3 regions of the Arthrobacter sp. UYNi723 genome follow, and region 3 is predicted to be linked to each of the others. Evidence: riboswitches for the same ligand, from Rfam matches in the RefSeq annotation. Region 3 holds a riboswitch; each other region holds the start of a gene.

Region 1 (3,264 bases), on a different contig from region 3:
ACCCTTTCGAGCAGGCGTTCGACATCAAGGAGGGCGAACGCATCGAAGTGAAATTCATTAATGACACGGACATGTGGCACCCGATGCACCTGCACGGTCACACCTTCCAGGTCGGTCCCGGCGGCGCACGCAAAGACACGGTCATTGTCCGCCCAAACGAGACCGTGACCGTGATCTTCGATGCCGACAACCCGGGCCAGTGGCTGGTTCACTGCCACAACGCCTACCACGCCGAACGCGGCATGATGGCGCTCTTCTCCTACATTAAGTGACCCGCATCCGTGAGACCCCGCCCGCATCTCTCCGGGAGCACACTCCACAGCAAAGGAATGTCCGCATGAGCAGTACCAAGAAGCGACGCACAGAACACCAGGCCATCGTTGCGGCCGTCCAGGCAAAGCAGCGGACCAAACAGCGCCGGTTCAATATCCTCCTTTATGGCAGCTTCGGCCTGGTGTCGGCCGCCATCATCACCGCCGTCGCCGTCGCCGTCACCGGTTCCATCCAGGAACGCAACGCCGCCGCCGAAGCCGCCAGGAAACCCATCGACGGGATCCAGACGTTTGCTGACCTGTCCCGGAACCACGTTCAGAACGCTGTTGACTACCCGCAGCAGCCCGGCGTCGGAGGAGACCACGCAGCCGCCTGGGCCAATTGCGGCATTTACACCGAGCCGGTCAGCGAACAACGGGCCGTCCATTCCTTGGAACACGGGGCCGTCTGGCTCACGTACAGCCCGGACCTGCCGCCGGACGACCTCGGGAAGCTGACCGACCTTGCCAAGGACAGACCCTACGTCCTGCTCAGTCCGGACAGTGACCAGTCCGCGCCGGTCACTGCCACCGCCTGGGGTGCCCAACTCTCGCTGCAGGACGCCAGTGACACACGGGTCGCATCATTCATCAGCGCATATGCGCAGTCCCCTGATGCCCCGGAGCCGGGTGCAGCCTGCTCCGGAGGCATTGACGGCTGAGCTGCGGGCGGCCGGGCGGCTCAGAGGAACGTGGACGGGTTAACGGTCTGGCCGTTGACCATGACCTCGAAATGCAGGTGGCAGCCGGTCGAATTTCCGGTCGTGCCCACTCCTGCGATCTGCTGGCCCTTGGCCAGGACCTGCCCGACGGAAACGCCGATGTTGGCCAGGTGGTTGTAGGTGGTCTTCAGGCCGTTGCCGTGATCCACAACGATCCGGTTACCGCCGCCATACTGGCTCCACCCGGCCTCGGTGACGGTACCGGCGCCCGCGGCGAAAACCGCCGTGGTGCAGGCTCCAGTCAGATCTATTCCAGTGTGCATTTCACCGGCCGCCCCGGTGAGCGGACTGACCCTGTACCCAAACGTGGAGCTGACGTTCATCGAGGCAAGCGGGGCCCGCAGACCCGTAGCAGCGGGGGCGGGGGCTTCGGCGGCCGGGATCGCGGGCGCCTGGACGGTTCCGGCCGGCTGGGCTGCGGGTGCCGCTGGAGGTGCCGGCTGGGAGGTGACCTCCGGACTGTCAAAGGCCAGTCCCGCGGTGGCCGCTGCCGCGACTGCGGGTTCGGCGGCCACAGCTGCAGTGGCGGCAGGCCGGTCCTGGGCTGCACCCAGGGCGCCGGGATCAGCCTGCGCCGCGGACAGCACGGTCAGGGCAATCATTCCGGTAACGGCTGCCGCCACGCTGAACTGCTGGCCGCGGAGCCGGAGGCTTGGTTCATGGCAGGCAGCACGCAGCCGGGCTGAAGACGATGATGCAGGAAGGGCACGGCGACGGCCGTGCTTGAGGCGGGCAGACAAAATAGTGGTCCTCTCGGCGCCGGCGAAGTTAGCTGTCGGATTCGGACGAGTGGACTGTCCGGCTGCCCTGCGGACGCCCTTAGGGCAGTCGCAGGGTCGGCTTCACCCCAAGGTGCTCCATGGCACCGTCTGTGGGTCCTCCGCCCCCGCCTTGAGAAAGAAGTTCATGGACCGCCGGCGGGGTTTGGCGAAGCGGTCACACCCATACCCACTGAGGGCATGTACGTCCTCAAGTCTAGAGAACGACACGCATAAGTTACAAATTCGTTATGAAACCTTGAGGTCCTTGCTCCGGAAACAGGTATAAGCACGGGGTAGCTGGCCCGTCCGGGGTCGCGTTACGCTGTGGGAAGACCGGGCTGCCCACCAAAAAGGGAGTCGAGAAACGAACTGCCACAGGGCCCCTGCAGCAGCACACGCGAGCCGGTCCGCTGCATGATGTTCCCGCCGCTCAAAACCTTGGAAGAGAGAGAACAATGACTCACGCCAGCGCCCACAAAATGCTCGACGCTTACCCGAAGGATCTGGGCAGCATCGACCAGCACAAGCTCGCCGAATGTATCGCCGCCTGCTTTGAATGTGCGCAGGCGTGTACCGCCTGCGCTGACGCGTGCCTGAGCGAGGACATGGTGGCGGAGCTGACCAAATGCATACGCACGAACCTTGACTGTGCGGACATCTGCGCCGCCACCGGCAACATCGTGTCCCGCCACACGGGCTACGACGCCAACGTCACCCGGGCCGCATTGCAGGCCTGCGCCATCACGTGCAAGGCCTGCGCCGACGAATGCGAACAGCATGCCGGCATGCACGGCCACTGCCGGGTCTGCGCAGCGGCTTGCCGCCGCTGCGAAGCCGCCTGCAACGAACTCCTCGCCTCGCTCGGGTGAGTATGTACATCGTCAGGAGCCGCCTCCTCCGCTCCCGGTATTTGCGTGAGGCGGAGGCTGCAGCGCGGTCATGGTCACTTTGACCAGCCGAAGCACCGCATCCCGGGACGTCAGGGCGCTGGCCGCTTCAAGAGCGTGAAGGCAAAAAGCAGCGAGTTCGTCCGGCGCGACATCCTGACGGAACCTGCCCGCCTCGGCACCCTGCCGCAGCAGGTCTGCCAGGAACCCCCTTAGGTGCTGCTGGGCAAGCCCCACATGGGCTCCCTGATGAAGCCGCACAAACTCAGCGGTCCCAGGGCCGGAGTGGGAGAGGAAAGCGTAGGCCTCCAACACGGACTCCAATTGCTGGCCCGGTCCCACCGCGCGGTTCCGGACCTGGCTCAGATGTTCCAGATGCGAGTTGATCTGACGCTCATGCCAGGCAGTGAGAATTGCTTCCACATCCGGGAAGTATTTGTACAGAGTGGCTCGACCGATCCCGGCTGCCTGCGCAATCTGAGACATCGTGACTGGTGCCAACCCTCGGTCCGCAACCAGCGACGCAGTGGCATCCAGGATGGCCGCACGGACAGCGTCACGGTGAGTCTCGATGGTCTCATTC
Region 2 (3,264 bases), on a different contig from region 3:
TGTGGCGGGAGAGGACGTTGGCCGTGGCCGCGCAGATGTCCGCACAGTCAAGATCGGTGCGGATGCATTTGGTCAACTCGGCGACCATGTCTTCGCCGAGGCAGGCATCAGCGCAGGCGGTACAGGCCTGTGAGCAGTCAAAGCACGCTGCAATGCATTCGGCGAGCATGTGCTGATCGATAGTGCCGAGATCCTTGGGGTAAGCATCGAGCATCTTGTGGGTGCTTCCGTGTGTCACTTTTTCTCTCTTTCCAAGGGCTGAATTGGAGGAACCTGGTGTGGATTCCGGCTTGTAATCTCTGCTGTGCCGGGGCCGCTGTCTGACGTTCTTTCTCGGGCCTCCTTCCGGTCGATGAAGGCAGGCCCCCAAGGGGCGGCCGTACGGGGCGGTGTCTATGCCAGCTTGCCCGACGGGTGCCACGTACTGGCTGTGTGGCTTAGCGTTCGTGCGGCCGGACGAGGAGCATGCGGGCTTTATGTCCGGCTGATTGACAGTTGGGCCAGGGTCGGCGCCCGCCGGCTCACGGGTGCCGGGGGCTGGGCGAACGGGCCCGCGGAATCAGGTATGAGCGTTCCCGGCCTTGGCTGCGCCGCGTCGGTCGCGGTAACGGGCCGCGACTGTGAACTGACTGCCCAGATGGCTCCGGGTTCCTTGCACTCGCTGCTCAGGGCTCCGGGGGACAGGTCGGAAGCGGATTGGGCTCCGACCGGCGTCACACTGTTCGAATGTCCCGGTGGGTTCTCCTGCTCCGCTGAGATGGCGGTCTCGGGCCGGTGCTGTGCAGCGGCGTAAGGGCGGGGGGCAGCCTCAGCCACCACGTGTTCCCATCCATCGCAGAAGGCAACCGACCCGGCCACCACGAGGACGACCACGAGGCAGGAAAGGACAGCCCGCAACGCAGCACCCCTGCCGACGAGCTGTGGACGAACCAAACGATGACGGGCCATCTGCTCTCTCCCCGGGGGCAAGTCACGCCCAGCGTAACCTTCCCGTGCCCCGCCAGTCACCATCCCTCTCCACTTAAGCCCGGAGCACCTTTGGTAACGGATTTGTAACTTAGGCCGGCGCTTCGCTAAAGTTGGATAAACACATACCCCGAATGGGTATGGATGTGGCCGCTTCGCCAAACCCCGCCGGCGGTCCGTGAAACTGATCTTTCTCAGGCGGGGGCGGAGGACCCACTTTTGGTGCGTAATGATGCACCTTGGGGTGAAGCCGACCCTGTGAATGCGCGTCCTAAATCGCGTCCTGCAGGGCAGCCGGACAGTCCACTCGTCCGAATCCGACAGCTAACTTCGCCGGCGCCGAGAGGACCACTATCTTGTCTGCCCAGCCAAAACACGGCCGTCGCCGTGCCCTTCCGGCGGCTGCCTCACCGCGCCGCCGTCCGTTTTTCCAGGAACCAACGTTCCGGCTCCGCGGCCAGCAGTTCGGGGTGGCGGCCGCCGTCACGGGAATGATTGCCCTCACTGCTCTGTCCGCGGCGCAGGCTGACTCCGGCAGCCGCGCTGCGGCCCAGGACCGGCCAGCGTCTGTGGCAGCCCCGGCCCCGGAAGCGGCGGTCACGGCAGCAGCTGACACTGTTCTCACCTTTGACCGCCCGGAGGTGACCTCCCAGCCGGCGCCTGCGCCCGCTGCGCCGGCACAGTCTGCAGGGGCAGTCAAGGCACCCGAGGCTGCCCCCGCACAGGCATCCCCATCCACGAGGTTGCGTGCCCCGCTCGCGTCGATGAGCGTCAGTTCCCCCTTCGGCTACAGGGTCAGCCCAATCACCGGGGCCGCCGCTGAAATGCACACCGGGGTCGATCTGACCGGGGCATGCTCGACGGCGGTCTTCGCCGCCGGTTCCGGCACCGTCACCGAGGCCGGCTGGAGCCCGTACGGCAGTGGCAACCGGATCGTCGTTGATCACGGCAACGGCCTGAAGACCACCTACAACCACCTGGCCAGCATCGGTGTCTCCCTCGGACAGCCCGTGGCTCAGGGCCAGCAGATCGCAGGGGTAGGCACAACCGGTGCCTCCACCGGCTGCCACCTTCATTTCGAGGTCATGGTCAACGGCCAGACCGTCGACCCGTCTGCCTTCATCTAAGAGGCCCGGCCCACGGGCCTCTTAGGCGGCTGCGCTGACTGCTTGCGCGTGATAAGCGGTAGCTGCGCGGTGAAGCGGTACAGTTGCGGGGGGCGTCCTGCACCCTGTTTCTCTGCTTCCTGACGGACCCGCGCTCACTGCCAGTCATGGTTCCGGGCTCGGGCGGATAACGCACGAGGGCCGTCTGCGGGCGCCCATACAACGAGCCGGACGAAGGATTACTCAGTGCAAATGCCAATGGCTGCCGCGGGGCTTTTCGCCCTGGCAACGACGCCGGCCCCGGGTCCGGGGAACGAAGGTCTGAGGCCAGGCCTGGATGCGAATCAGGTAACTCCCGGATTCCTGGGTTTCGCGATGACGGCGTTCATGGTCATTGCCGTTGTCCTGCTCATGGTTTCCATGACCAGACGGATCCGGCGTGTGCGTTACCGGGCGCAGTTCGAGCAAGGAAGCGAACGCGTTTCGGAAGAAACGGTTGATGCCCGCAGCCAGCCTGGGATCAACGAAACCGAGGCGACCAACGGACGCGGACCGGGCGGCGAGGGCCCCGGACGGGGATGAGCCCGCGGCTCCCGCGGCAGGCCGTGTCCTCCACCCCCCGGTTGGAAAGTCCCGCTCACTGACCGTGAAGGGCTAGCGGACGCCTTTCCGTCCCACCGGTGGGACGTGGTGCTGCGGTGGGGGCGATTTGGAATGCAAGGGTCATTCGGCAGGGCTGGAGATTTCCTATTCTGTGCCACCGGGCTCATTGACGGCATGGGAAGCGAGACCGAGCACGAAAACCGTGGCAAATGAGGCCAGGGCGGCGACAATCACAACTCCTGTCAGCATTAGTTCGGAAGGTCACGCCAGCGCGCGCTGACTCGAATAGGCCTCATCGATGCTCACCGAAAACCGTGATCCCTCTACGGTCCGAACTGTTCGGCGGATCCCGGCTCCCCATTGTGCTGGAGGCGGCTGGTTCTCGCCGTTCCGTAATGGGAGTCGGGCGGCGGGCTGAAACGGTGGACCCTTCCGTGTGGCCAGGCTCATGAGGAGCCGAAAACATGCGGCGACGGGGCCTGTAGCCTTGTTAGAAGAAAGTCGCACTGACGTGCGTAGTGAGACGAGACGGCGCACAGTCAAGGAGAACCCATATGGTCGGATCCGAAATCCCCCGCAGGACCGTGGA
Region 3 (3,264 bases):
TCGTAGGAGATGGCAATGGTGGAAGCAGCCGAAATGATGGCCGGGGCGGAAACCTCAGCTTCAAGGTTCGAAGCGGATGCAGCTTCACGCTGGATGCCGGTGTCAGCCGCGTTCGCAGCGATACCACTGGTCAGGACAAGGCCGGAAGCAGCAGCGATAACCGCAGCCTGACGGCCCATGCCGCCGGCGTTGTCGCCGACAGCCTTGGCAATGACAGCCAGCGAGTTGGTCTTGGCGACCTCGGCGCGGTGCCGCGCAACAGTTGCACGTGTAGTCATTAATTTTCTCTCTTTCGTTTTCCTCAGGACCGCGTGGGCAGCCCAAGGGCTTTGGACGCGCCGGCATCTTGGGGGTACGTCGGCACGCCCCGAACGGGGATTTAGCGAAGAGTTTCTCGCGAAGAAACGGTTCCGGCAGCACAGGGCTGCAGGAACGACTGGAATGCAGGAACTACGGGGCCAGCGTGAAAAACGCGGAGGAGCCCGTGGATGCCACGGAGTGGAGCAGCGTGCCCTGTGACGGGTTCAGTGCGCCGATCATCATGCCGTTGCCAACGTAAATACCGACGTGGGCGCCGCCGTTCTGCATGACCAGGTCACCGGGAGCCGGTGTGGCGGTGGGCCGCATGGCTGTCCACGCGTTGACGCGGGGAATGCTGATGCCGGCCTGGGCGTAGACCCACTGGGTGAAGCCCGAGCAGTCCCAGCCATTGGGAGTGGTGCCGCCCCATACGTACGGGCGGCCGATACCGGTGTAGGCGATTGCTGCCAAGCCCGATCCTGCCGCAGAGGAGACCGTGCCCGCGAGCTTGCTCGCGGCGGTCGCCGTTGCTTCAGAGGCCCGGTCAGCGCCGGTGGACTGGGCGCGGACGGTGTTGACCTTCGGGGCGGCCGTAGTCTTGATCACGGGCCGCTCGAAGGAAACCATGGCTGTGGGTGCAGCAGTTACGGCAAGTGCCGTCTGCGCGGAACCGGACTCGGTGGAGGCGGAAACGCCGGCGGTGGTATCCGCGGCGTTGGCCGGAAGCCCCATGCTCAGGATCAGACCTGATGCAGCTGCGATAACGGCAGCCTGGCGACCTACGGTCACGGCATTGGCACTGACGGCCTTGGACACGGAGCCCAAGGGGTTGGTGCGAACCGGCTGTGCGCGGTGACGCGCAGAAATATGGCGTGAAGACACGAAGGTAGCCTCTCCCAATGCCTGCGAGGTGAGCTGTCGGATTCGGATGGGAGTCACCCGGCCGCGCTGCTTCACAGCGGAAGCTTTGCGACTTAACCCCAAGGCCTTCAGAATCGAAGACCAAAATTGGTTCCCCCGCCCCTGCCAGACGATGTCATGCGAACGGACCTTGAGCGGTGGCAGAGCTAGACAATCCACTCAAGAACGTCAACTTCGGAAAAGTTGACGCGCTCTAGACGTTACAGGAGTTCCGAGCCAATGTCACATTCAGGTCACGGCACGTCGCCGTGATTCGAGAGTTGGCCATCCTTTGGGTCAGAGCCAGCCGGCGGGGTCAACGACTTCGCCGTTGACCTGGACCTCGAAGTGGAGGTGGCAGCCCGTGGACGCGCCCGTGGTGCCGCTCAGGGCAACCACGTCGCCGCGGCTGACCGTCTGGCCTACCTTGACGGTGGCGGAGGAGAGGTGGTTGTAGGTGGTTTCAAGGCCGTTGCCGTGATCCACCACCACGCGGTTGCCGCCGCCGTACTGGTGCCAGCCAGCGAAGGTCACGGTGCCGCTGGCAGCAGCCAGGACGGAGGTTCCACACTGTGCCACGAAGTCCTGGCCACGGTGGAAGTCTCCGGCGCCGCCGGTAATGGGGCTGACCCGGAATCCGAACGGAGAGACTGTAGCCAGCTGGGCCAGTGGCGAGCCGAGGCTTCCGGCAGAGGCGGCGCGGGTAATGGATCCCGCGGACTGGGCGCTCAGCAGCTGCTTCAGTTTGCCGTCGGGATCACCTTGGGTCACCACGGACGAGCGGCTGAAATCAATTTGGGCGGCGGCTTCGGCAGTAACTTCAGGCTGCGGAGCGGCGGAAACGGCCGACGCGGACTGGCCGGGTGCCGGAGTGGCCATCACGGGGCCGGTCACAGGAACCGTCACGGTAAGTGCTAGGCCTGTTGCTGCCAAGGCGATGCCGGCTTTCTGGCCGAGGCCACTGGCAGCGGCGAAATCCGTCATCTGCCGGAAGGGTCCCCGGCGGCGGCGTGCTTCCCGCTGTGGGTCGCGGGGCCTCTCCGCGGTGAAATCCTCGGCCACTCTGGGCGCCGAAGCGGGACCCACCGCGCGACGGCGGCCCCTGGAGTATTGCGTGGTCAAGAATGTTCCTCTCTAGATAGCCTGCGAAGTTAGCTGTCGGATTCGGGTCAGAGAGTTCAAAGACCCGGTCCGCCATGACAAGCACTTGGCGCAGAGATATCCCGTGAGGATCCTTCGCTGGAAGAGGCTTGCTGCTGACGGACTTCACCCCAAGGCAGTCTTACGACTGCCGGTTGTGGTTCCCCCGCCTCTGCCAGTTGGTGACTGATGCACCTGATCCGCTGGCAGAGCTCGGCTCCGGATCAGGTAACGCTTTTGTATCGACGCTGAGCTTCAACTATAGGTGATTAACCTGGACAGTAACAATTCCGTTATCTTTGCGGAACCTGGCGCCACTGCGCTATGACGCGGCCCCAAACGGGGGACCGCCATCCCGTCAGCGGACGGACACGAAGACGTGGGATGCCACTTCCGGGGGCAGCTCGAGAGCCCCTTCTATTCCCGGAACCCGCACGGAAATATACTCCCCCACGCGCTCCAGGGACACCGAGGCACCGGGCCTGATCCCGCCTTCGTCCAGCTGGACCAGCAGCTCAGGTTCCACCTGGATGGGCTCAGCCAGCCGGCTGACTGTCACCCTCGACGCCGGCCCATAGCCCTGCATCGCATCAAGGAGATTAATCACACCGGCGTCAGGGAGCGCAGGCGCGGGTCCTCCCAGGGCGGCCAGCCCGGGGATGGGGTTGCCATACGGAGACTCGGTGGGATGGTTGAGCAATTCGTAGATGCGCTGCTCTACGCGTTCGCTCATCACGTGCTCCCAGCGGCATGCTTCATCGTGGACATAGGCCCAGTCCAGGCCAATCACATCCGCCAGGAGCCGTTCCGCGAGCCTGTGCTTGCGCATCACTTCCGTAGCGCGTTTCCGCCCGGCTTCCGTGAGCTCCAGGTGACGGTCTCCGGAGACCACCACCAGTCCGTCGCGTTCCATCCGGCCGACGG

The links. A riboswitch is a leader RNA that binds a small molecule or an ion and turns the genes downstream of it on or off. The one in region 3 is predicted to bind cyclic di-AMP.
Region 1: another riboswitch for cyclic di-AMP. It lies ahead of ACVWY0_RS08855 (M23 family metallopeptidase); the one in region 3 lies ahead of ACVWY0_RS06730 (C40 family peptidase).
Region 2: another riboswitch for cyclic di-AMP. It lies ahead of ACVWY0_RS09680 (M23 family metallopeptidase); the one in region 3 lies ahead of ACVWY0_RS06730 (C40 family peptidase).

Annotation. Positions count from the first base shown of each region.
Region 1 covers NZ_JBSRZM010000008.1:153,132-156,395, reverse strand. Annotated here, with positions in the region: gene ACVWY0_RS08865 (multicopper oxidase family protein) at 1-272, shown strand, start outside; gene ACVWY0_RS08860 (thioredoxin-like domain-containing protein) at 338-973, shown strand; gene ACVWY0_RS08855 (M23 family metallopeptidase) at 994-1,773, opposite strand; cyclic di-AMP (ydaO/yuaA leader) riboswitch at 1,779-1,946, opposite strand; gene ACVWY0_RS08850 (four-helix bundle copper-binding protein) at 2,250-2,663, shown strand; gene ACVWY0_RS08845 (TetR/AcrR family transcriptional regulator) at 2,676-3,264, opposite strand, start outside.
Region 2 covers NZ_JBSRZM010000010.1:4,483-7,746, reverse strand. Annotated here, with positions in the region: gene ACVWY0_RS09685 (four-helix bundle copper-binding protein) at 1-214, opposite strand, end outside; cyclic di-AMP (ydaO/yuaA leader) riboswitch at 1,141-1,317, shown strand; gene ACVWY0_RS09680 (M23 family metallopeptidase) at 1,323-2,093, shown strand; gene ACVWY0_RS09675 (hypothetical protein) at 2,325-2,654, shown strand; gene ACVWY0_RS09670 (TIGR01906 family membrane protein) at 3,230-3,264, shown strand, end outside.
Region 3 covers NZ_JBSRZM010000006.1:57,138-60,401, reverse strand. Annotated here, with positions in the region: gene ACVWY0_RS06735 (C40 family peptidase) at 1-278, opposite strand, end outside; gene ACVWY0_RS06730 (C40 family peptidase) at 451-1,116, opposite strand; cyclic di-AMP (ydaO/yuaA leader) riboswitch at 1,187-1,349, opposite strand; gene ACVWY0_RS06725 (M23 family metallopeptidase) at 1,498-2,322, opposite strand; cyclic di-AMP (ydaO/yuaA leader) riboswitch at 2,326-2,544, opposite strand; gene ACVWY0_RS06720 (iron-dependent transcriptional repressor DtxR) at 2,699-3,264, opposite strand, start outside.